3 regions of the Rahnella sp. RcJ3 genome follow, and region 3 is predicted to be linked to each of the others. Evidence: predicted binding sites of a transcription regulator. Region 3 holds the regulator's gene; each other region holds the start of a gene.

What was found. The regulator Fur, encoded in region 3, represses iron uptake genes when iron is present. The targets are predictions, from matches to a motif close to ATAATAATGAGAACNACTATCAA.
Region 1: DXU84_RS03755 (Nramp family divalent metal transporter) is a predicted target of Fur. The motif match lies at 2,642-2,664, and genes of this name have one in related genera.
Region 2: ulaG (L-ascorbate 6-phosphate lactonase) is a predicted target of Fur. The motif match lies at 2,973-2,995, and genes of this name have one in related genera.

What each region holds. Positions count from the first base shown of each region.
Region 1 covers NZ_QSNX01000002.1:235,724-242,729, reverse strand. The annotation lists gene mgrA (L-glyceraldehyde 3-phosphate reductase) at 1-720, shown strand, start outside; gene DXU84_RS03760 (DUF2502 domain-containing protein) at 880-1,293, shown strand; gene DXU84_RS03755 (Nramp family divalent metal transporter) at 1,365-2,594, opposite strand; gene DXU84_RS03750 (NupC/NupG family nucleoside CNT transporter) at 3,012-4,199, shown strand; tRNA gene DXU84_RS03745 (tRNA-Ala) at 4,336-4,411, opposite strand; tRNA gene DXU84_RS03740 (tRNA-Ala) at 4,484-4,559, opposite strand; gene DXU84_RS03735 (hypothetical protein) at 4,644-4,784, opposite strand; gene DXU84_RS03730 (formate/nitrite transporter family protein) at 4,913-5,704, shown strand; gene gltX (glutamate--tRNA ligase) at 5,792-7,006, opposite strand, start outside.
Region 2 covers NZ_QSNX01000014.1:17,198-24,203, reverse strand. The annotation lists gene DXU84_RS17930 (3-keto-L-gulonate-6-phosphate decarboxylase UlaD) at 1-402, opposite strand, end outside; gene ulaC (PTS ascorbate transporter subunit IIA) at 428-898, opposite strand; gene ulaB (PTS ascorbate transporter subunit IIB) at 909-1,217, opposite strand; gene ulaA (PTS ascorbate transporter subunit IIC) at 1,274-2,677, opposite strand; gene ulaG (L-ascorbate 6-phosphate lactonase) at 3,090-4,154, shown strand; gene ulaR (HTH-type transcriptional regulator UlaR) at 4,269-5,024, shown strand; gene glpE (thiosulfate sulfurtransferase GlpE) at 5,109-5,429, shown strand; gene DXU84_RS17895 (PLP-dependent aspartate aminotransferase family protein) at 5,570-6,760, shown strand; gene DXU84_RS25175 (hypothetical protein) at 6,875-7,006, opposite strand, start outside; gene DXU84_RS17890 (helix-turn-helix transcriptional regulator) at 6,961-7,006, shown strand, end outside.
Region 3 covers NZ_QSNX01000001.1:291,168-298,173, reverse strand. The annotation lists gene DXU84_RS01380 (methyl-accepting chemotaxis protein) at 1-1,501, opposite strand, end outside; gene fldA (flavodoxin FldA) at 1,923-2,450, shown strand; gene fur (ferric iron uptake transcriptional regulator) at 2,763-3,218, shown strand; gene chiQ (ChiQ/YbfN family lipoprotein) at 3,347-3,682, opposite strand; gene DXU84_RS01360 (OprD family outer membrane porin) at 3,696-5,066, opposite strand; gene glnS (glutamine--tRNA ligase) at 5,545-7,006, opposite strand, start outside.

The sequences.
Region 1 (7,006 bases), on a different contig from region 3:
GAGCTGATTATTTCCTCCAAAGCCGGTTACACCATGTGGGACGGCCCGTACGGAGACTGGGGCTCGAAAAAATATCTGGTCGCCAGCCTGAATCAGAGTCTGAAACGCATGGGGCTGGAGTACGTGGATATTTTCTATCATCACCGTCCTGACCCTGATACACCGCTGGAAGAAACCATGGCCGCGCTGGATTTGATCGTGCGTCAGGGCAAAGCCCTGTACGTCGGTTTGTCGAATTATCCGGCAGAACGCGCCAAAAAAGCGTTTGAAATCCTGAAAGATCTTGGCACGCCTTGTCTGATCCATCAGCCGAAATATTCCATGTTCGAGCGCTGGGTTGAGGCTGATCTGCTGGATACGCTGGCGGATAACGGCGTCGGGTCTATCGCCTTCTCGCCACTGGCAGGCGGCGTGCTGACTGACCGTTATCTGGCGGGCATTCCTGAAGATTCCCGCGCAGCCAGCGGCAGTAAGTTCCTGACAGCAGATCAGCTGACGGAAGAGAAGCTGGCAAAAGTGCGTAAGCTGAATGATATTGCGCAGGCACGCGGTCAGAAGCTGTCGCAGATGGCGCTGGCGTGGGTTCTGCGCGGCGACCGCGTGACGTCCGTCCTGATTGGTGCCAGTAAAACCAGCCAGATCGACGATGCCGTGGGCATGGTCTCTCACCGTCATTTCAGCACAGAAGAACTGGCGGCGATCGAAGGGATTTTAGTGTAAGCGATTACCCTGCGGTATAAAAAACGCGCCTTTATGGAGGATTCGTAAGTAAACCGTTAAGGCGCGTAAATCATTCAAAACAGGATTGTAAGCAATAGTACCGGTGCCCTCTTCCCCTTATAACTGTCAGCATAAATTATAAGGAATCTGGGGCCACTCATGTTAAAGCCGGTACTTTTTGCCACATTGTTCTTTACCCTGCTCCCTGCGGCGGTACCCACCGTGCAGGCCAGCAGCTTCAGCCTGAATACGCCGGGCCTTTCTATCAATATCGGTGATCGCGACAGGCGGGGTTATTACTGGGACGGCTATGACTGGCGTAACCCAGGCTGGTGGAATGGTTACCGTGGTCACCACTATGGTGCACGCAGCCCGCGCGGCTATTACTGGGATGGTTATCGCTGGCGCGATCATGGCTGGTGGAACGAACGCCATCCGCCACGTCGTCCGATGCCGCCACCGCGTTATCATCACAGCGACCACGGACGTCCGCATTATGATCACGGCCGCGGGCCGGATCGGGGTCGCGGCCATGATGATCGCCGGGGCGGGCATGGCGATCACCGCCATTAATCAACGGAATAAAACAAAAACGGGACAGCGCAAACTGTCCCGTTTTTTATTATCTGTCGCTGGCGAAGGCGTTATTTCAACATACCTGTCAGCAGATAAAGGTTAAGGCTGACGACGATCAGCACGATGACCCGCCCCGCCCACTGCACGGTTTTAGTATTCACCATCTCGCCCATCAGGCTGCGGTTACCGGTAAAAGCCAGCAACGGCAGCAATGCCAGCGCAATCCCGAAGCTCAGCAATACCTGGCTCATCACCAAAATACGTGTGGCATCTAATCCCATCAGGATCACAATAAAAGACGGCATCATGGTCACCGTACGGCGAACCCACAGCGGAATGTAGAATTTCACGAACCCTTGCATCACTACCTGTCCGGCCAGCGTGCCGACAACTGTAGAAGATAAACCGGCTGCCACCAGACTCAGACCGAAGGTGGTCGCGGCAGCGTGGCCGAGCAACGGTTGCAGCGTCAGATAGGCTTCATCCAGCTCACTGATCCCGCTGTGTCCGCTGAAATGGAATGCCGCCGCAGCCGTCGCCATCATCGCCAGATTCACAAAACCGGCGATGGTCATGGCAATACCGACATCCAGCTTGGTGGCTGAATAACGCTGCGCTTTGGACGCCTTGCCGCCCCGCTGAGTCAGCGAAGAGTGCAGATAAATGACATGCGGCATAATGGTCGCGCCGAGCACACCCGCGGCTAGATACACCGAATCAGCGGTTGGCAGTGCGGGGATTAACATGCCTTTGCCCAGCGCCAGCATGCTTGGCTGCGAGAAGAACAATTCAACAATATAAGCCGCAGCAACAAACAACAGTAAACCGGCGATCACCAGTTCCAGCGGCTTTTGCCCGCGTTTTTGCAGCCCAAGGATAATAAAGGTGGCAATCCCGGTAAGTACTGCGCCCTGTAACAGGGAAACCCCGAGAAGCAATTTGAAGCCTATGGCGGCGCCAATAAATTCGGCCAGATCGGTGGCCATTGCGATAATCTCCGCCTGCACCCAGTAAGCCCAGACGGCCGGACGCGGGAAACGATCGCGGATATGTTCGGCCAGGTTTTTGCCGGTCGCGATACCGAGTTTGGCAGACAACAACTGGATCAACATCGCCATGACGTTGGCCCATACCACCACCCACAGCAACTGATAGCCATAAGAAGCACCGGCCTGAATATTCGTCGCAAAGTTGCCCGGATCGATATAACCAATGGCGGCGATAAAGGCCGGTCCCATCAGTGAAAGCTTCATCTTTCTGGACGCGCGGCCTGCAGATTCGGCCCGGCTGTTCAGCATAGTTAGTTAACCCTTACAATTATTACGCTTACATCAATGATATCTAATTGATAATGATTATCAAGTGCATTTGGAATGATCTGAGTGATTACTCTGATAGGCAGCAGCAGTAAGCGAGAAGGTAATAACTGAGGGGGTGATTCGCTCACCCGGCTTCAGAAAGCCAGACGCAGCGCACTTTCCTAAAACAGACATTAACGGGCCAGATTCAGAACGCATTACGGCACATGATAAAACTAGCACAGGAATGCTAATTGTGCTTAGTTTTATTAACATCTTGATTTTTTGTGTGATGGGCCGCGATTTGTTGCAATTCGTGTCTGTAATTTCTATATTTGCAATCGACTTCACGTTTTAAATGTACGCGTTACATAAAATGACCGTCGAAATATAGCCTGCCTCTAATTTGGAGCACCCATGTCCCGAATATTGCACTTTGTATTAGCGTTGGCCGTTGTCGCTGCACTCGCTTTACTGGTGAGCCGTGACCGGAAAAATATCCGTTTACGCTTCATCGTTCAGCTGTTGGTCATCGAAGTCTTGTTAGCCTACTTCTTCCTGAATTCTTCTGTTGGTTTAGGTTTTGTGAAAGGCTTCTCAGACTTGTTTGAAAAATTATTAGGATTCGCTGCGGAAGGGACCGGCTTCGTATTTGGAGGCATGAGCGATAAAGGATTAGCGTTCTTCTTCTTGAAAGTCTTGTGTCCGATCGTGTTTATTTCTGCGTTGATCGGTATTTTACAACACATTCGTGTACTGCCTTTCGTCATCCGTATTATCGGTACGGTTCTGTCGAAAATTAATGGCATGGGAAAACTGGAATCTTTCAACGCCATCAGCTCCCTGATTTTGGGTCAGTCAGAAAACTTTATCGCGTATAAAGATATTCTGAGCAAAATGTCTGAAAAACGTATGTACACCATGGCTGCCACAGCAATGTCGACGGTTTCTATGTCGATTGTGGGTGCGTACATGACCATGCTGGAACCGCGCTTTGTTGTTGCTGCGCTGGTGCTCAACATGTTCAGTACCTTCATCGTACTGTCGTTGATCAACCCTTATAAGGTTGATTCAGAAGAAGACCTGCAAATCGGTAATACGCACCAGGGTCAGAGCTTCTTTGAAATGCTGGGTGAATACATCCTGGCAGGCTTCAAAGTGGCTATCATCGTTGCAGCCATGTTGATTGGTTTCATCGCACTGATTTCATGCCTGAATGCGTTGTTCGACGTGGTATTCGGTATCACCTTCCAGGGCGTGCTGGGTTATGTCTTCTATCCATTCGCGTGGATGATGGGCGTACCAAGTCACGAAGCCTTGCAGGTAGGCAGCATCATGGCAACCAAACTGGTTTCCAATGAATTCGTTGCGATGTTGGATCTGCAGAAAGTAGCAACCGAACTTTCACCACGCGGCGTGGGCATCCTGTCCGTGTTCCTGGTGTCTTTCGCAAACTTCTCTTCCATCGGTATCGTTGCCGGCGCTATCAAAGGCCTGAACGAACATCAGGGCAACGTGGTTTCACGCTTCGGCCTGAAACTGCTGTACGGCTCAACGCTGGTCAGCGTGTTGTCTGCTTCTATCGCGGGTCTGGTACTGGCGTAAGTAAGCAAATACAGAACGACGAGAAAGGCGCTCCGGCGCCTTTTTTTATGTCTGCGATTCAGCGCAGTAAAACAGGCAGGAGAAATGACAAAGCGCCAAAAGCAAAAAACCCGCCGAAGCGGGTTTCTTTAATATTTGGTGGAGATAAGCGGGATCGAACCGCTGACCTCTTGCATGCCATGCAAGCGCTCTCCCAGCTGAGCTATACCCCCACACGAGGTCGTACACATTTACTTTTTTGTTTCCCTGGGAAGGAAACAGCCAACTTGCTCTGGAAAGGAAGTTGGTGGAGATAAGCGGGATCGAACCGCTGACCTCTTGCATGCCATGCAAGCGCTCTCCCAGCTGAGCTATACCCCCAATTCATGCCCGTAAAAACGGGTGAACGGGGCGCATAATATGAAACGTCGCTACCCCTGTCAACGGCTAAATCCGTTTCTCAATTCAAGCGCTGAAAAAGCCGCCAAATCCCCCATTCCACAGGGAAAAATCCTCTGCCATCAGGGAAATTTTCAGACAGACGCTTTGTTTTACAATTTGTCCGCCAGCCCGCATTTTTCCTAGCTTTCTGATCTGCTTACGCATTTCCTTAACATCTATGTCCGAATGATTAATAAAATGTTAGCAGACTATGATAATCGCCTTGTTTTGAGATAAATCTCAGAATAGACTTCTCGCGCAATAATCATAACTTACACCATTCGAGCACTCCCATGTCCTTGTATTCACCTAAAGAAATCGCATCCATCGCCGTCACAGCGGGCGTTAATAAAAGCCGCGCCACCGTGTTGAATTTGTTAATTTTGGGCTTTCTGGCTGGCGCATTCATCGCCACCGGTTTCCTTCTGGATCTGCATGTAATAGGGACATTACCTGCATCCTGGGGTTCATTCAGTAACTTGCTTGGCGCTGCCGTCTTCCCGGTAGGCATCATTCTGACCGTGTTAGCAGGGGGAGAACTGCTGACCGGTAATATGATGACCTTACCTATCGCCTGGTTCGCGCGTCAGATCAGCCTTTACGCGGTGCTGCGTAACTGGTTCTGGGTCACTGTCGCTAACCTGCTGGGCAGCCTGGCAGTGGCCTATTTCTTCGGCCACGTTCTGGGGCTGACGGAAGGCGCTTTCCTGAGCAAAACGGTGGCAACCGCCACCGCGAAGGTCAACGCAGACTTCATGCATGCGTTCATTTCCGGTATCGGCTGTAACTGGCTGGTGTGTCTGGCAATCTGGCTGGCCTTCGCCAGCAAAGAAGTTGGCGGCAAAGTGATCGGCATGTGGTTCCCGGTTATGGCGTTCGTGGCCATCGGCTTCCAGCACGTGGTAGCAAATATGTTTATCGTGCCTGCGGCAATCTTTGCCGGTGCGCTGAGCTGGTCAGAATACCTGCCTAACTTCGTGGCCGTGTTCCTCGGTAACGCCGTAGGTGGTGCGGGCTTCGTTGGCCTGATGTATTTCCTGGCCTACCGCCCGACCGTTGAAACACCGGCAACTGAACAACGTTAATTAAGACGTTTTTCACACCCGGGTTTTACGAAAAGAAAAAGCCAGCCGGTTTCCCGCGCTGGCTTTTTTATCGCTATTTAACCGCCATTACTGTGCTTGTGTTTCGCGCTCAGCAATAAAGGCTAACGCCATATCGATACGCGCCAGCACACGGCTCTGGCCGATAGCGTGAACGGTGACATCAACACCTGGTGACTGGCCTGCGCCCGTTACCGCAACGCGCAGTGGCATACCAACTTTACCCATCCCTACTTCCAGCTCATCCGCCGTGCCCTGAATCGCATGGTGAATGTTTTCAGCGGTCCAGTCAGTGATAGCAGCCAGTTTGGCGCGAACCACTTCCAGCGGCTGACGTGCAACCGGGCGTAAGTGTTTCTTCGCCGCATCGGCATCAAACTCTGCAAAATCTTCGTAGAAGTAACGGCAGGACTCCGCCATCTCTTTCAGCGTCTTGCAACGTTCGCCCAACAGGGTCACGATTTCAAACAGCTGCGGACCATTACGGGTTTCGATACCCGCCTGCTCAACATGCCACAGCAGATGGGTCGCCACGTAATGCGGATCCATCGTGTTAATGTAGTGATGGTTCAGCCATTGCAGTTTTTCAGTGTTAAACGCACTGGCAGATTTGCTGACGTTTTCCAGTGAGAACAGCGCTTTCATTTCGTCGCGGCTGAAAATTTCCTGATCGCCATGAGACCAGCCCAGACGCACCAGATAGTTCAGCAGCGCTTCCGGCAGATAACCGTCATCACGGTATTGCATCACGCCGACCGCACCGTGGCGTTTGGACAGTTTTTTACCGTCGTCACCCAGAATCATAGAAACGTGCGCGTAAACCGGTACCGGCGCGCCCAGCGCTTTCAGGATGTTTATCTGACGCGGCGTGTTGTTGATATGGTCTTCGCCACGGATGACGTGGGTGATTTCCATATCCCAGTCATCGACAACGACACAGAAATTATAGGTCGGCGAACCGTCGGTACGGCGGATGATCAGATCATCCAGCTCGTCATTACTGAATTCGATCGGTCCGCGGATCTGATCGTCAAAGATGACAGAACCTTCCTGCGGGTTACGAAAACGCACCACACACGGCTCATCAGCAGCGTGATGTTCGTGGCTGTCGCGGCAGCGGCCGTCATAACGAGGCTTCTCGTTATTTGCCATTTGTTCTTCACGCAGCGCTTCCAGACGTTCTTTAGAGCAATAGCATTTATAAGCCGTGCCGTTTTCCAGCATCTCATCAATCACCGCGTTATAACGGTCAAAACGCTTGGTCTGGAAATACGGGCCTTCATC
Region 2 (7,006 bases), on a different contig from region 3:
CTGCCCGATGCCTGCGTCGTGCCATTCCTGCGCCTGTTCCCACGTCCAGTAACCGGTCAGCTCAATCTGCACGTCGCCGTTAAATTCTTTCGCCACTTCCAGCGCACCTTTGGTGGTGTTGATGTCGGCACAGCAAATCACCGTCACCCAGTCAGCATGGGCTTCGAAACACATGCGCGAGAGGATTTTTCCGGCATCGGCGATTTTGGCATCGGCCAGCACAATTTTTTCCGGATACAGCGCCTTAAGGTCACGCACCGCGCGCACACCTTCTGCGACACACAAAATAGTGCCGACTTCGATAATGTCGACTTCGCTGGCGATCAGACGCGTGGTTTTGTAAGCGTCGTCCATCGACTGGTTATCCAGCGCCACCTGCAACATCGGTAATGAATGAGACATAATATATTCCTTCTCTGCTAACGAATTAGTGAACCGCCGTGGCGGAGGTCAGGTCGATCAGATCCAGCACCTGTTGCGCCGTGGTGCAGGCACGCAGGCGGTCAAAATTGGCTTCATCATCAAACAGGTTCACCACCTGCATGATGCCGATTTCCTGATGCGCATTGGCATCCACCGCCGCCAGCGTGATGAGGATATCCACCGGATCGTTATCTTCATGATTGAACACCAGCGGTTTTTTCAGCGTCACCAGCGCAAAACCGGTTTTCAGCACACCTTCTTCCGGACGGCCATGCGGCATGGCAAGCCCGGGCGCGATCACGAAATACGGCCCGAAACGTTCGACGCCGTCCAGAATCGCCTGGTAATAACGCGGCTCTACCACTCCGGCTTCTACCAGCATATCGACGCCAATTTTCACTGCGCCCTGCCAGGTTTCTGCTTCTGCGTTGAGGCGAATCGAGTTGTTTTCAGCCAGCGAATCTCGCAGTTTCATACATCGCTCCTTACTTTTTCAGGTCTGCGGAAAAGTGCGCGTTAATCACTTCCATCACTTTCGGACCGAAGTCCGCCGCCGACAGCATGTTGCGCACGCCGACCACGTATTTGTTGCCGCTGACGGTGATTTCATCCGCCACGTGCGTGGAGGCGACAATAATGTCAGCCCCGCTCAGCTCGGATTTGTATTCCCCCACCGCGCAGCTATTCATGGTGTGATCCACGCCTTCCTGCGTCAGAAACTGGCCGATTTTCATCTTCATGATCATCGAACTGCCTTGCCCGCAACCGCATACCGCCAGAATTCGTACTGTCATGGGAACCTCTTTGTTTGGTGAGAAGTTATTTGTGAGAAGTCATTAGTGAACAGTCATTAGTGAGAAACGGACTGATTAAGCGCCTGTTTTTCAGCATCTTCTTCGGCCCGCAATGCGCGACCCGCGAAGAACATGTAGAGCAGCACAATCACCGCAATGACGCCCATAAAGGCCATACCGATGCTGAAGAAGCCCTGCACCATTGGCGGTGCCAGAATCGACCAGTCTGCCATGCCCATCCAGGCGCTCAGGCCGGTGAGTTTGATGGCCCAGACGCAGCCGAAGATTTCGATCATCCCCATTACCAGACAGATTTTCAGCGCCGCGCGCCAGCCGCCGAAGTGATTGGCAAACACGCCGATGGTGGCGTTAGAGAAGAACATCGGGATAAAGCCGGGGATGATCATGATGGAAGAGCCCATGCCAAACAGAATGGCGACAGCAATCAGCTGGCCGATGGTGCCCCACATAAAGCCCCAGACCACGGCGTTCGGCGCAAAGCTGTAAATAGCCGCGCAGTCGATGGCCAGCACGGCACCCGGGATCAGGCGTTGGGAGATGCCGTTAAAGGCTTCGGTCAGTTCAGCAACGAACATACGCACGCCCTGAATAATGATGAAAATCGCCACTGCAAACATCAGACCGGTTTGCAGGATGTAAATCGTCCAGTGGGTTTTTCCGGCCATTTGCTGCAGGGTGTCGAGGCCGAAGGAACACAGAATGATGCCGAAGAACACGGTCATCACGATGGCGGTAGACACGATATTGTCATGGAAAATATTCAGCCAGCCCGGCAGTTTGAGATCTTCAACACTGTCTTCTTTCTTGCCGAGATACGGCGCGATTTTATAAGCGATCCACGAGGCAAATTGCTGCTGGTGACCAATCGAGAAGCCGCTGTTTTCGGTCACGGCCTGCGTCGGTTTGTACATCATGTTCGAGGTAATTCCCCAGTACAGGGATACCAGAATTGCGGTTGACCAGATGGTGGTCCACATCGGATAGCCCATGATGAAGAAGAACACCGCAATCAGCCCCGCCTGCTGGAACATGATATGGCCGGTCAGCATGATGGTGCGAATGCCGGTAATGCGGCGAAATACCACCATCAGGATATTCAGCGCCAGGGCGATCAGCACCGCGTAACCGACCCAGCTATAGGCCTCGCCCATGCGCTCCACCGTGGCCATCATTGAGGCATAGGTATCTGATATTGCACCGTTAATGCCATACACTTCTGAAAGTTTTGCCACCACCGGTTTGAAGGTACCGGTCAGAATGCCGGACCCCGCCTGCAGTAACATAAAGCCGATAATGGTTTTGATGGTGCCCTTGATAATCACCGTCGCGCTCTTCCTGAGCAGGATGTAACCGAGCATGGTCACAATACCCAGCAGCAACGGCGCGTTAGTCATTACCTGATTAAAAAATACGGTGAAGATGGTGTAGAGGAATTCCATAAGACTCTCCGTCTGACCTTGTTTGATCTCTTCAACGCACTTGAACATAACCGCTGCGCTAAAAAGTGAGGGACAAACGCACTCTAATGCTCACATCGAATCAAATAAAGATTCGCAATGATTATTTGTGAGCAGTCTCGCAAGATATCGTCATCGGCAGAATGAGCTAACAAACTAAATCACTCTGTTTTTATGATAAATATCAGCCATATACTACAAAAAAAGGCATGTGAAAACCGCCTGAAATCCTCCCATCCTCCTTTGTCACCCCCTGCTTAATGCTAAAAATCGCTCGTTTATAATCATTGTCATTATGAATTTTCGATGATAACTTCTCACAAACAAATCATATATAATCACTAAATGATTTATTGTGACTCTATTTCAAAGCCAACTCAGATGAGGGAATACTATGAGCAAAGTAGAAACGATCAGCCGCGAATCCTGGATCCTCAGCACTTTCCCGGAATGGGGCACCTGGTTAAACGAAGAGATCGAGCAGGAAAAGGTCGCGCCGGGCACCTTTGCCATGTGGTGGCTGGGCTGTACGGGGATCTGGCTGAAGTCTGAGGGCGGCGCGAATATTTGTGTCGATTTCTGGTGTGGCGTCGGCAAGCAAAATCACAGCAGCCCGCTGATGAAAACCGGCCACCAGATGCAGCGCATGGCCGGTGTAAAGAAGCTCCAGCCGAATCTGCGCACCACACCGTTTGTGCTCGATCCCTTTGCGATCAGGGAGATCGACGCGGTGTTATCCACCCACGATCATAACGATCATATCGATGTGAACGTGGCCGCCGCTGTCATGCAAAACTGTGCTGCTGACGTGCCCTTTATCGGCCCGCAAACCTGTGTGGATTTGTGGATGAGCTGGGGCGTGCCCGCCAGTCGTTGCATCGTGATGACGCCGGGCAAAGTGGTGAGGATCAAAGACGTGGAAATTCACGCACTGGATTCTTTCGACCGCACGGTGCTGATCACCCTGCCCGCAGACCAGAAAGCCGCAGGGGTATTGCCGGATATGATGGATCAGCGCGCGGTGAATTATTTGTTCAAAACGCCGGGCGGTAACCTGTATCACAGCGGCGATTCGCACTATTCCAACTACTACGCCAAACACGGTAACGAATATCAGATAGACGTGGCGCTCGGCTCTTATGGCGAAAACCCGCGTGGTGTGACCGACAAAATGACCAGCGTCGATATGCTGCGCATGGCGGAATCCCTCAACACCAAAGTCGTTATTCCGTTCCACCATGATATCTGGTCGAATTTCCAGGCCGATCCGCAGGAAATCCGCGTGCTGTGGGAGATGAAAAAAGATCGCCTGAAATACGGCTTCAAGCCGTTTATCTGGCAGGTCGGCGGTAAATTCACGTATCCGGATGATAAGGATAACTTCGAGTATCACTATCCGCGTGGCTTTGACGACTGCTTTACGACAGAGACTGATCTGCCATTCAAGTCTTTCTTATAAAGTATGTTATGAACAGGCGGAGGCAGCAGACTCCGCTTTTTTATAAACCATGTAATTGCCATTACTGCTCGTTTATAATCACGCGGTAATCACCTATTTACCTGCGGAGCCACCATGACTGAGCCACAACGCCACAATGCTATTCTCGATCTGCTGCAACGTCAGGGGCAGATTTCCGTCGCTGATGTGATTGATCAGTTTGATATTTCACCCGCTACGGCGCGTCGTGACATCACCAAGCTCAACGAACTGGGCAAATTGCGGAAAGTGCGCAATGGCGCTGAAGCCGTGAATCAGCCACGCCAGAACTGGACACCGCTGAATATCCATCAGACGCACAATCTCAACGAGAAAATGCGCATCGCCAAAGCGGCATCCGAACTGTGCCAGCCGGGTGAAAGCGTGGTGATAAACTGCGGTTCGACGGCGTTTCTGCTCGGCCGTGAAATGTGCGGAAAAGATATTCAGGTCATTACCAATTATCTGCCGCTGGCCAATTATCTGATTGAACAGGAGCACGACAGCGTGGTGATCATGGGCGGTCAGTACAATAAAAGTCAGTCAATTACGCTGGCACCACAAGACGGCGATGCCAGCCTGTATGCCGGGCACTGGATGTTCACCAGCGGCGCGGGGCTGACCGCCGATGGCCTGTACAAAACCGATATGCTGACCGCGATGGCCGAGCAGAAGATGTTGAATTATGTTGGGAATTTGGCGGTACTGGTCGACAGCAGCAAAATCGGCCAGCGCGCGGGCATGCTGTTCAGCCGCACCGAACAAATCGATGTGCTGATCACCGGCAAAGAAGCGAATGATGAAATCATCGGGCAATTACGTCAGAAAGGCGTGCAGGTGATCCTGGTTTAGCCTTTATCCCTGTATTTCGTCTGGTCTTAGTTGTGCAATTATTGGGTAGAATGGCGGCATAACCTTTTATGAGGCAAGACCAGAATGGAACAATTTGAAGCAATCAGCGTTGAACAAGCACATTCCCGCCTGACCTCAGGCGAAGCCGTGATGGTCGATATTCGTGACCCGCAAAGCTTCGGCGCAGCACATGCACCTGGCGCTTATCACCTGAGCAACGACAGCCTGCCTGCGTTTATCCAGCATGCCGATGCCAAAACACCGGTACTGGTGATGTGTTATCACGGCATCAGCAGCCGCGGTGCCGCGCAATTTTTGATTTCTCAGGGTTTCGAATCGGTCTACAGCGTTGACGGCGGTTTCGAAGCCTGGTCGCAAACCTTCCCGCAAGATATCGAAGCCTGATCCCCCTTTATTGACGCCGGCGCACGCTATAGTCTTTATAACCAGGCTATCGGGTTTGCGCCGAAAATGTTCTTAAGCTGAAAAAGCTACCTTTCTCCAGTGTTGATATAATTTCTGCCTACTATCGACAGGATTCCAAGATGAAAAAACTGAACACTTCACGTTCTTTAGGGATGCGTACGCTCGCCGTTCATGGCGGACAGCAGCCCGATGCCCTGACCGGCGCGATTGCGACACCTATCACCGCCGCATCGGCATTTTCATATCCGGATTTTGACAGCGGCGTACGCCGTTTCAGTGGTGAAGAACCGGGTTATATTTACAGCCGTTTCGCCAATCCGACGGTGGCCGTTTTTGAACAGAAACTGGCGGCGCTCGAAGGTGCAGAAACCGCCGTTGCCTGCGCGAGTGGCATGGCAGCGATCAGCGCCACGTTGTTTGCCCTGCTGGTTCCCGGCGATGAAATCATTCATATCGGCACGCTGTATGGCGGCACTGAAGGCGTGGTGCGTAACCTGCTGCCACGTTATGGCATCAAACCGGTTCACGTTACCCATGTGAGCGAACTGGAAGCGGCATTCACAAAAAACACCAAAGTGGTGCTGGTGGAAACCCCGGCTAACCCGGGACTGGATATCGCCGATCTGGCTGAAGTCGCCCGTCTGTCGAAAGCCGCCGGTGCAGTCAGTGTGGCGGATAATACTTTTGCCACACCGTACCTGACGCGCCCGCTGGAACTGGGCATTGATATCGTTCTGCATTCCGCGACCAAATACATCAGCGGTCACGGCGATGCGACCGGTGGCGTAGTGGCCGGTTCGGCGGCATTAATCACGCCAATCCGCACCCTGAGTCTGAAGCAGTTCGGCGGCAACCTGAGCCCGTTCGAAGCCAGTTTGCTGATCCGCGGCCTGAAAACTCTGCCGCTGCGCGTCGAAGCCAGTTCGCTGAGCGCACAGGCGGTGGCGGAATTCCTCGACGGCCACAGCGCGGTAGACACCGTGTTCTATCCGGGGCTGAAGCAGCATCCGGGACATGCCACCGCCTCAAAACAAATGAAACTGTTTGGCGGGATTATGGCCATTGAGCTGAAAGGCGGCCTCAACGCCGCACGGACGTTCCTCGATAAGCTGAGCATCATCACGCAGGCGGTATCGCTCGGCGACACCGATTCGCTGGCCTGCCATCCGGCATCGACAACGCACAGCGCCGTCGCGCCGGAAGTTCGCCGCCAGAGCGGTATCACCGACGGACTGGTGCGCATCAGCATCGGTATCGAAGATACCGAAGACCTGATTGCTGATCTGCAACAGGCGCTGGAAGGGCTTTAAGCGGATCTGAAATCACGCTCAGCATCACATCTCCTGCATGCTAAAGTGTAATTATTATGGCGATATAGAGCATATATCGCCATAATACTTTCAGTTTACACTTCAAATTGGCTGCTACCATGCCCCGAAAAACATCGCCCTTGCTTCCGGCAACTGAATCGCTATTAACTGAGTTTGGCGATCGTCTTCGTCTGGCGAGGTTGCGCCGCAAACTGACGGCAGCACAGGTCGCAGAACGGGCAGGTA
Region 3 (7,006 bases):
CCAGTGATACTGCAGCCTGCGACGCCTGTTCTACCAGCGCGGCGTTCTGCTGTGTGACGCTGTCCATTTCTGTGACGGCAACCGCCACCTGACTGATTCCTTTGCTTTGCTCATCGGATGCAGAGGCGATTTCCGCCATGATGTCAGTGACATGCGTAATTGAGCGCACCACTTCATTCATCGTCTGACCGGCGTTTTCAACCAATTTCGAACCGCTGTCGACGCGGGAAACCGATTCGCTGATGAGCTGCTCGATTTCTTTCGCCGCCTGCGCACTGCGTTGTGCAAGATTGCGCACTTCGCTGGCAACCACTGCAAAACCGCGCCCCTGCTCGCCCGCACGTGCCGCTTCGACGGCAGCATTCAGCGCCAGAATGTTGGTCTGGAAAGCGATGCTGTTAATCACAGAAGTGATTTCAGCAATTTTCTTCGAGCTGCCGGAGATATCTTTCATGGTGCTGACCACGTCTGCCACGATGTTGCCGCCCTTCTGCGCGGTGGTGGAAGCCTCCATCACCAGCTGGCTGGCGTGATGCGCGTTATCGGCATTGTGTTTAACGGTAGCCGTCAGTTCTTCCATGCTGGCAGCGGTTTCTTCCAGCGCCGACGCCTGTTCTTCCGTACGGGAAGACAAATCGTTGTTCCCGGCTGAAATTTCTGACGCGCCCTGATAGATGTGATTGGTGCAGTTGCGGATGGTCTGAACGGTATTGACCAGGCTCAACTGCATCTCGTTCAGCAACGGAATCAGCTTACCGGCGCAGTTTTTACCGAATTCTTCCAGATAAAACGTCAGATCGCCGCTGGCGATCACCGCGAAGTGACCGCGGATTTTATCCAGCGGCTTCACCAGCGCCATCACCAGATAACGGTCAGTCAGCAATAAAATCACCAGCCCGATACCAAATGCCGTCAGCAGAATCACTTTGCTAAATGACGTCAGATGGGTGGATTGCCGTTGTGCCGCATCAAAATCGACAGCGATCTGACCGCTGACTTTTTCCATTGATGAGCCAAAGCTGCGGCTCAGTGCAGGCACGGTGGAATTGGCTAGCTGGTTATAGGACTCCGTATTTTTGCTGCGGGCTGCGTCGAACAATGGCGTGACGCCCTGCGTGATCAGATTTTCCCAACTGGTGATTAATTCCTGCACGGAGGAATCTTCCAGCCCCGGATGCGGTGCCGCTTTAAAACTGGCCAGAGCCTGCGTCAGCCCGCTGAGTGATTGTTTGGCGGTATCAAAAATTTCCGGACCTTTTGACGGATCGGCCTGAAGCTGTGCCACGGCGCGGCTCAGGCGCGTCACGGTACGAAAATACTGATCATTTCCTTTATTGATCAGCGCCATATTGTTGACCAGCTCGGTACTATTTTTGGTATTTTGGGTCAGTGTGTCCAGTGAGGTGACGGTGTAAAGGGAAACACCTGCCCACATGACGCAAAAGATGCCAAGAATGGTTAATAAAGCGGCCCTGATGGTGATATTTTTTAAAAACTGCACGATATGCCTCTCTCGAAACATGTCTGTTTCTGGCCTGAGGATTGACGGGGATGCGGAGAATCAAGACAGGTAACCAGCAGGCAAGTGCCCCAGGACATGTTTGAACACCTCTCCGGGCATCGATTTCTTTATTATGTTGAGATTGCTCCCGAATCATCTATCGGCGGAATGTTCTCGAAATTTAGTATTGTGACGACTTATTTCTCAAACTTGCTTTTGACCTTATTAAGCCTGAGGTTAATTCGCCGCAGGTGAAAGCACACAAAGGCGATAACACATAAAAATATTGCCCGATAAACTTATTTCCCAGTTAAGAAGGCGAGCAGAAGCATATTCTCCGCCGCACGAGTTTGCTATCATCTGCATTATTATTGCCTGCGTTGCAGAGCACTTCATTGAGAACAAGAGGTTAGGTAATCTTATGGCCGTTGTAGGTATCTTCTTTGGATCCGATACAGGTAACACCGAAAACATCGCAAAAATGATCCAGAAGCAATTGGGTAAAGATGTTGCAGAGGTGCATGACATTGCGAAGAGCAGCAAAGAGGATCTGGAAAAATTCGATATTTTGCTTATCGGCATTCCAACCTGGTATTACGGTGAAGCGCAGTGTGACTGGGACGACTTTTTCCCAACGCTGGAAGAGATAGATTTCGAAGGTAAGCTGGTGGCACTGTTTGGTTGCGGTGACCAGGAAGACTACGCCGAATATTTCTGCGATGCGCTGGGCACCGTGCGCGATATCATTGAGCCACGCGGCGCAGTGATTGTCGGACATTGGCCTACCGAAGGTTACCACTTTGAAGCATCTAAAGGCCTGGCGGATGATAAGCACTTCATAGGACTGGCAATTGACGAAGATCGTCAGCCCGAACTGACCAGCGAACGTGTTGATGCCTGGGTGAAACAGATCACAGAAGAACTTAGCCTTTCTGAAATTATTGGCTAAAAACCCTGTTGGCCCTGAGGATTTATTCTACAATTGAAGGGCCAAACTATTACTGAAATTAACAATTTAACTGCTACAAAATTGTAACTTTCGGTCGTATCAAGGTACACTGAGTTCCTCTGTTTTTTCTATTGATCAAGTCGTTGCATTCCAAATGTGACCGGCAATTTGTGATCTTTATTAACAGGCTGTCGTTGACGAGAATTGGCACATTGCGTTAAACGAAGAGACTAAACGAATAATTTTGTGCCGCCGATGCCACAGGCTGCATGCCTCAACTTGATTAGCACATAGTAACAGGACTGAATCCGCATGACTGACAACAACACCGCACTGAAGAAAGCCGGCTTAAAAGTCACGCTTCCGCGCCTCAAAATCCTGGAAGTGCTGCAAGCGCCGGAAGGTCATCACGTTAGTGCGGAAGATCTTTACAAGCAACTGATTGATATGGGTGAAGAAATTGGCCTGGCGACGGTTTACCGCGTTCTGAACCAGTTTGACGACGCCGGTATTGTCACCCGTCATAACTTCGAAGGCGGCAAGTCCGTATTCGAACTGACCCAGCAACATCACCACGACCACCTGATCTGTCTGGATTGCGGTCGTGTGATCGAATTCCGTGACGAATATATTGAAGGTCGTCAGCGTGAGATTGCTAAGAAACACGGTATCAAGCTCACCAACCACAGCCTGTATCTGTACGGCCACTGTGAAGCAGGCGATTGCCGCGAAGATGACTCTTTGCACAACGATAAACCTGCGCAGTAATCTGCACAGGCTTTGACTAAATTAACCGCTGAAAAGCGGTTTTTTTATGTCTGATATCGACGCAGATTGAGCCCGGATAGCAGGCATAAAAAACCCCGGCAAGCCGGGGTATGTTTCGCTGCTGAGATTCACGGCTTAGGTGAATTGTTCGTTTTTATTTCCTGCCAGATTTTCCCGCAATCAGCAGCATATGCCTGACCGTCGCCAGTTTTACGCGCCGTCAGACATCGCTGATAATCCACCACGCGCACCGTCTCCTGTTCTGCAAATTGCTGGTGGGCTTTTTCCTGTTTCAGTTTATTCAGTAACACCTCGCAGGATGCCAGTTTGTCCGGATTGCCTTCTGACGTATTGATACAGGCACGGTAATCTTCCCGCGTTTGGGATATTTGTGCCTGATCGGCGGTGGGTGCACAACCGGCCAGCAAAACAGCCGAAACCATGATCATCAGTAATTTATTCATCGACATAGCGACCTCAGAAAATAGTAAATGGAGCGATAACGATGAATTTCACGTCTTTTTCATCCTGGAAAATGTTGCCGTAACCGCCGCCCCAGCTCGGTATGTCCGAATGGTTGTCGTACTGGGTGTAATGCAGTTTGAACAACGTCCCTTTGGCGCGCCCTTCCTGAATGGTGTACAGCGCATCCAGGCTCCATGCGCTTTCTTTCAGACGCTGGCTCTGGTCATAAGCGGCGTTGGTGCTCGGTTTGGCATCCCAGGCATAGACGTACGAACCACCGACCGCGAAGCCCGGTAAATCCCATTTCGCCAGATCATACAATACGCCTGCATATACTGCTTTTTCACCGTTGGCGTTGAAGTCCGAGCGGTTGTCCCACCACACATCAAGACGGCCGTTTGAGGAAGAATAAGTCGGGGTCATGCGCTGCAGGAAGTAGCCCTGATTCCCTTCCGCTTTCACCATCGTCCCTTCCAGACGCCAGTTAAACTGCCCGGTGGTATAGCCAAAGGTCAGTGCCTGCAACCATGCCAGACCGTCATACAGACTGTTCGGATCATTCTTGTCACTGATGCGGTCTTCTGCACCATAGAACTGATAGCTGGTGGTCAGCGGATTGCCCAGCAGATCCATTTTGTACGAGGCCTTAGCAAAGTACTGATCGACATAACTTTCAGCCTGGCCAAATGCGCCTTCCAGTACGAAGTCATTTTTAAAATCATATTTCGCACCGAGCGAATGAATATAAGAAACGCCGGTTTTCTTGTCATTCTGGCGGAAATCATCCATTTCCAGATGCCACGGCGATTTATATTCATCAGCCCACATATAGGAGAAACTCAGTTCACCCGGGTCACCGAAATCGTGTTTATAACCGGCTTCCGCACCGCGATACGTACCCGGCATAAAGCTCCAGTGCGGTGCGATCAGCGTCTGTCCGGTAGGCTGAATATACCCTGCGTGCCCCCAGAATCCGCCATATTTGAATTTACCGGCTGCCTTATAAAGACTGACCCCACTTTTATCCCCGGAGTAATCTTCGTCGTAGGCGCGGTTGCTGTTAGAAAAGGCGATTTCGTTGGGATGGCCGCTCTCGCTGCTCTCGGCCATTTCAATCGCCGTAAAGGCTGCGATATCAATACCAAACATGTCCCAGGCATAGCCGGAAGAAAAATCGAGGTTCAGGTTAGCGGTAGAATGCGAAAGGTTGGTTGTATAGTCTTTGTAGTGGTCACTCGCCGGATCCATGTCCTTGCGGTCACGTTCACGCTGCCAGTAGTACACACCGCCGGTCAGTGTGGAATCATCAATAAAACCGGCTGCTTTGGTCTCTTGTGAAAACATCATTCCGCCACCCAGTAAGGTGCCGGCGAGAGAATACATGGCAGGTTTCAGGTAAGCCGATCCCCTGCCCCTGTTACGGTGCTTGTGCATAGAGATTCCTCATGTTGACTAAAAAAACGAGCAAAACCCAAACGGGTATAAAAAGCGGTCGCCAGAGGCGTAACCGGTTAAATCAACATCAAGAGTATTTTTCGCGACGCGAATTATCAATGAGTAATTAATCATTAATTATCGAAATATGACAAAGTGCACATAAAGATGAAAAAGCATTACAGAGGTATGCAGGAAAGGATTAAAGCAATGGACTATAATAATATATAATTAAAACATACGATTAAACAAAATCATCTTACAGTTTAAACGTTTCAGCAATATGAACGGCTGTGGCACAACGTTTTAAAAGTAAGCATAGGAAATACATTAATTCGCGACGAAAAACAAAAGGCATCTCTGACAAGAATAACAGGCGAAAAAAAACGCAGCCTGAACTGCGTTTTTATTACCTCATACTGAGGGCTTACGCGACGGGTTTGCTTTCCCAGGTATCACGCAGGCCAACGGTACGGTTAAACACCAGATGTTCAGCACTTGAGTAGCGATTGTCGGCACAGAAGTAACCTTCACGCTCAAACTGCAGGCTGATTTCAGCCTGTGCAGCCACCAGTGATGGCTCCACGAAACCGTGGGAAATCACCAGGGAATCCGGGTTGATGGTGGTCAGGAAGTCTTCCGCCTGGCCCGGGTTTGCGACGCTGAACAGACGGTCATACAGGCGGAACTCAGCCGGTTTGCCTTCAGACGCGGACACCCAGTGGATCACGCCTTTCACCTTGCGGCCATCGGCAGGATCTTTGCTCAGCGTGTCGATATCGTAAGAACAGAAGATAGTGGTGATATTCCCTTCCTCGTCTTTCTCGATACGTTCTGCTTTGATCACATACGCATTACGCAGGCGCACTTCTTTGCCCAACACCAGACGCTTGTACTGCTTGTTGGCTTCTTCGCGGAAATCAGCCTGATCGATGTAAATCTCACGGGTAAACGGCACTTCGCGGGTGCCCATTTCCGGTTTGCCCGGATGATTCGGCATCTTCACCATCTGCACATCATCACCGGTAAAGTTTTCAATGATCACTTTAACCGGATTGATAACCGCCATGGCGCGCGGTGCGTTCTCGTTGAGATCGTCACGGATGCAAGATTCCAGCGCCATCATTTCAACGTTGTTATCCTGCTTGGTAACGCCGATACGACGGCAGAATTCACGGATAGATGCCGCGGTATAGCCCCGGCGACGCAGACCTGAAACGGTCGGCATGCGCGGGTCATCCCAGCCTTCAACAATCTTCTCGGTCACCAGCAGGTTCAGCTTGCGCTTGGACATGATGGAGTATTCGAGATTCAGACGGGAGAATTCGTACTGACGCGGGTGGCATGGAATAGAAATATTATCCAGAACCCAGTCGTACAGACGACGGTTATCCTGGAATTCCAGCGTACACAGCGAATGGGTGATCCCTTCCAGCGCATCGGAAATGCAGTGGGTGAAATCGTACATCGGATAGATGCACCATTTTTTACCGGTCTGGTGATGTTCTGCGAATTTAATACGGTACAGAACCGGATCACGCATCACAAAGAATGGCGAGGCCATATCGATTTTTGCACGCAGACACGCAGCGCCTTCGGCGAACTCACCGTTACGCATTTTTTCAAATAACGCAATGTTCTCTTCCACGGTGCGATCGCGGTACGGGCTGTTTTTACCCGGCGACGTCAGGGAGCCGCGATATTCACGGATCTGGTCAGGAGACAGTTCATCAACATACGCCAGACCTTTGTTGATCAGTTCAAGCGCATAAGCATGCAGTTGATCAAAATAGTCCGAGGAGTAATGAATATCGCCGCTCCAGTCGAAACCTAACCACTGGACGTCGCGTTTGATTGACTCAACGAATTCGATGTCTTCTTTTGCCGGG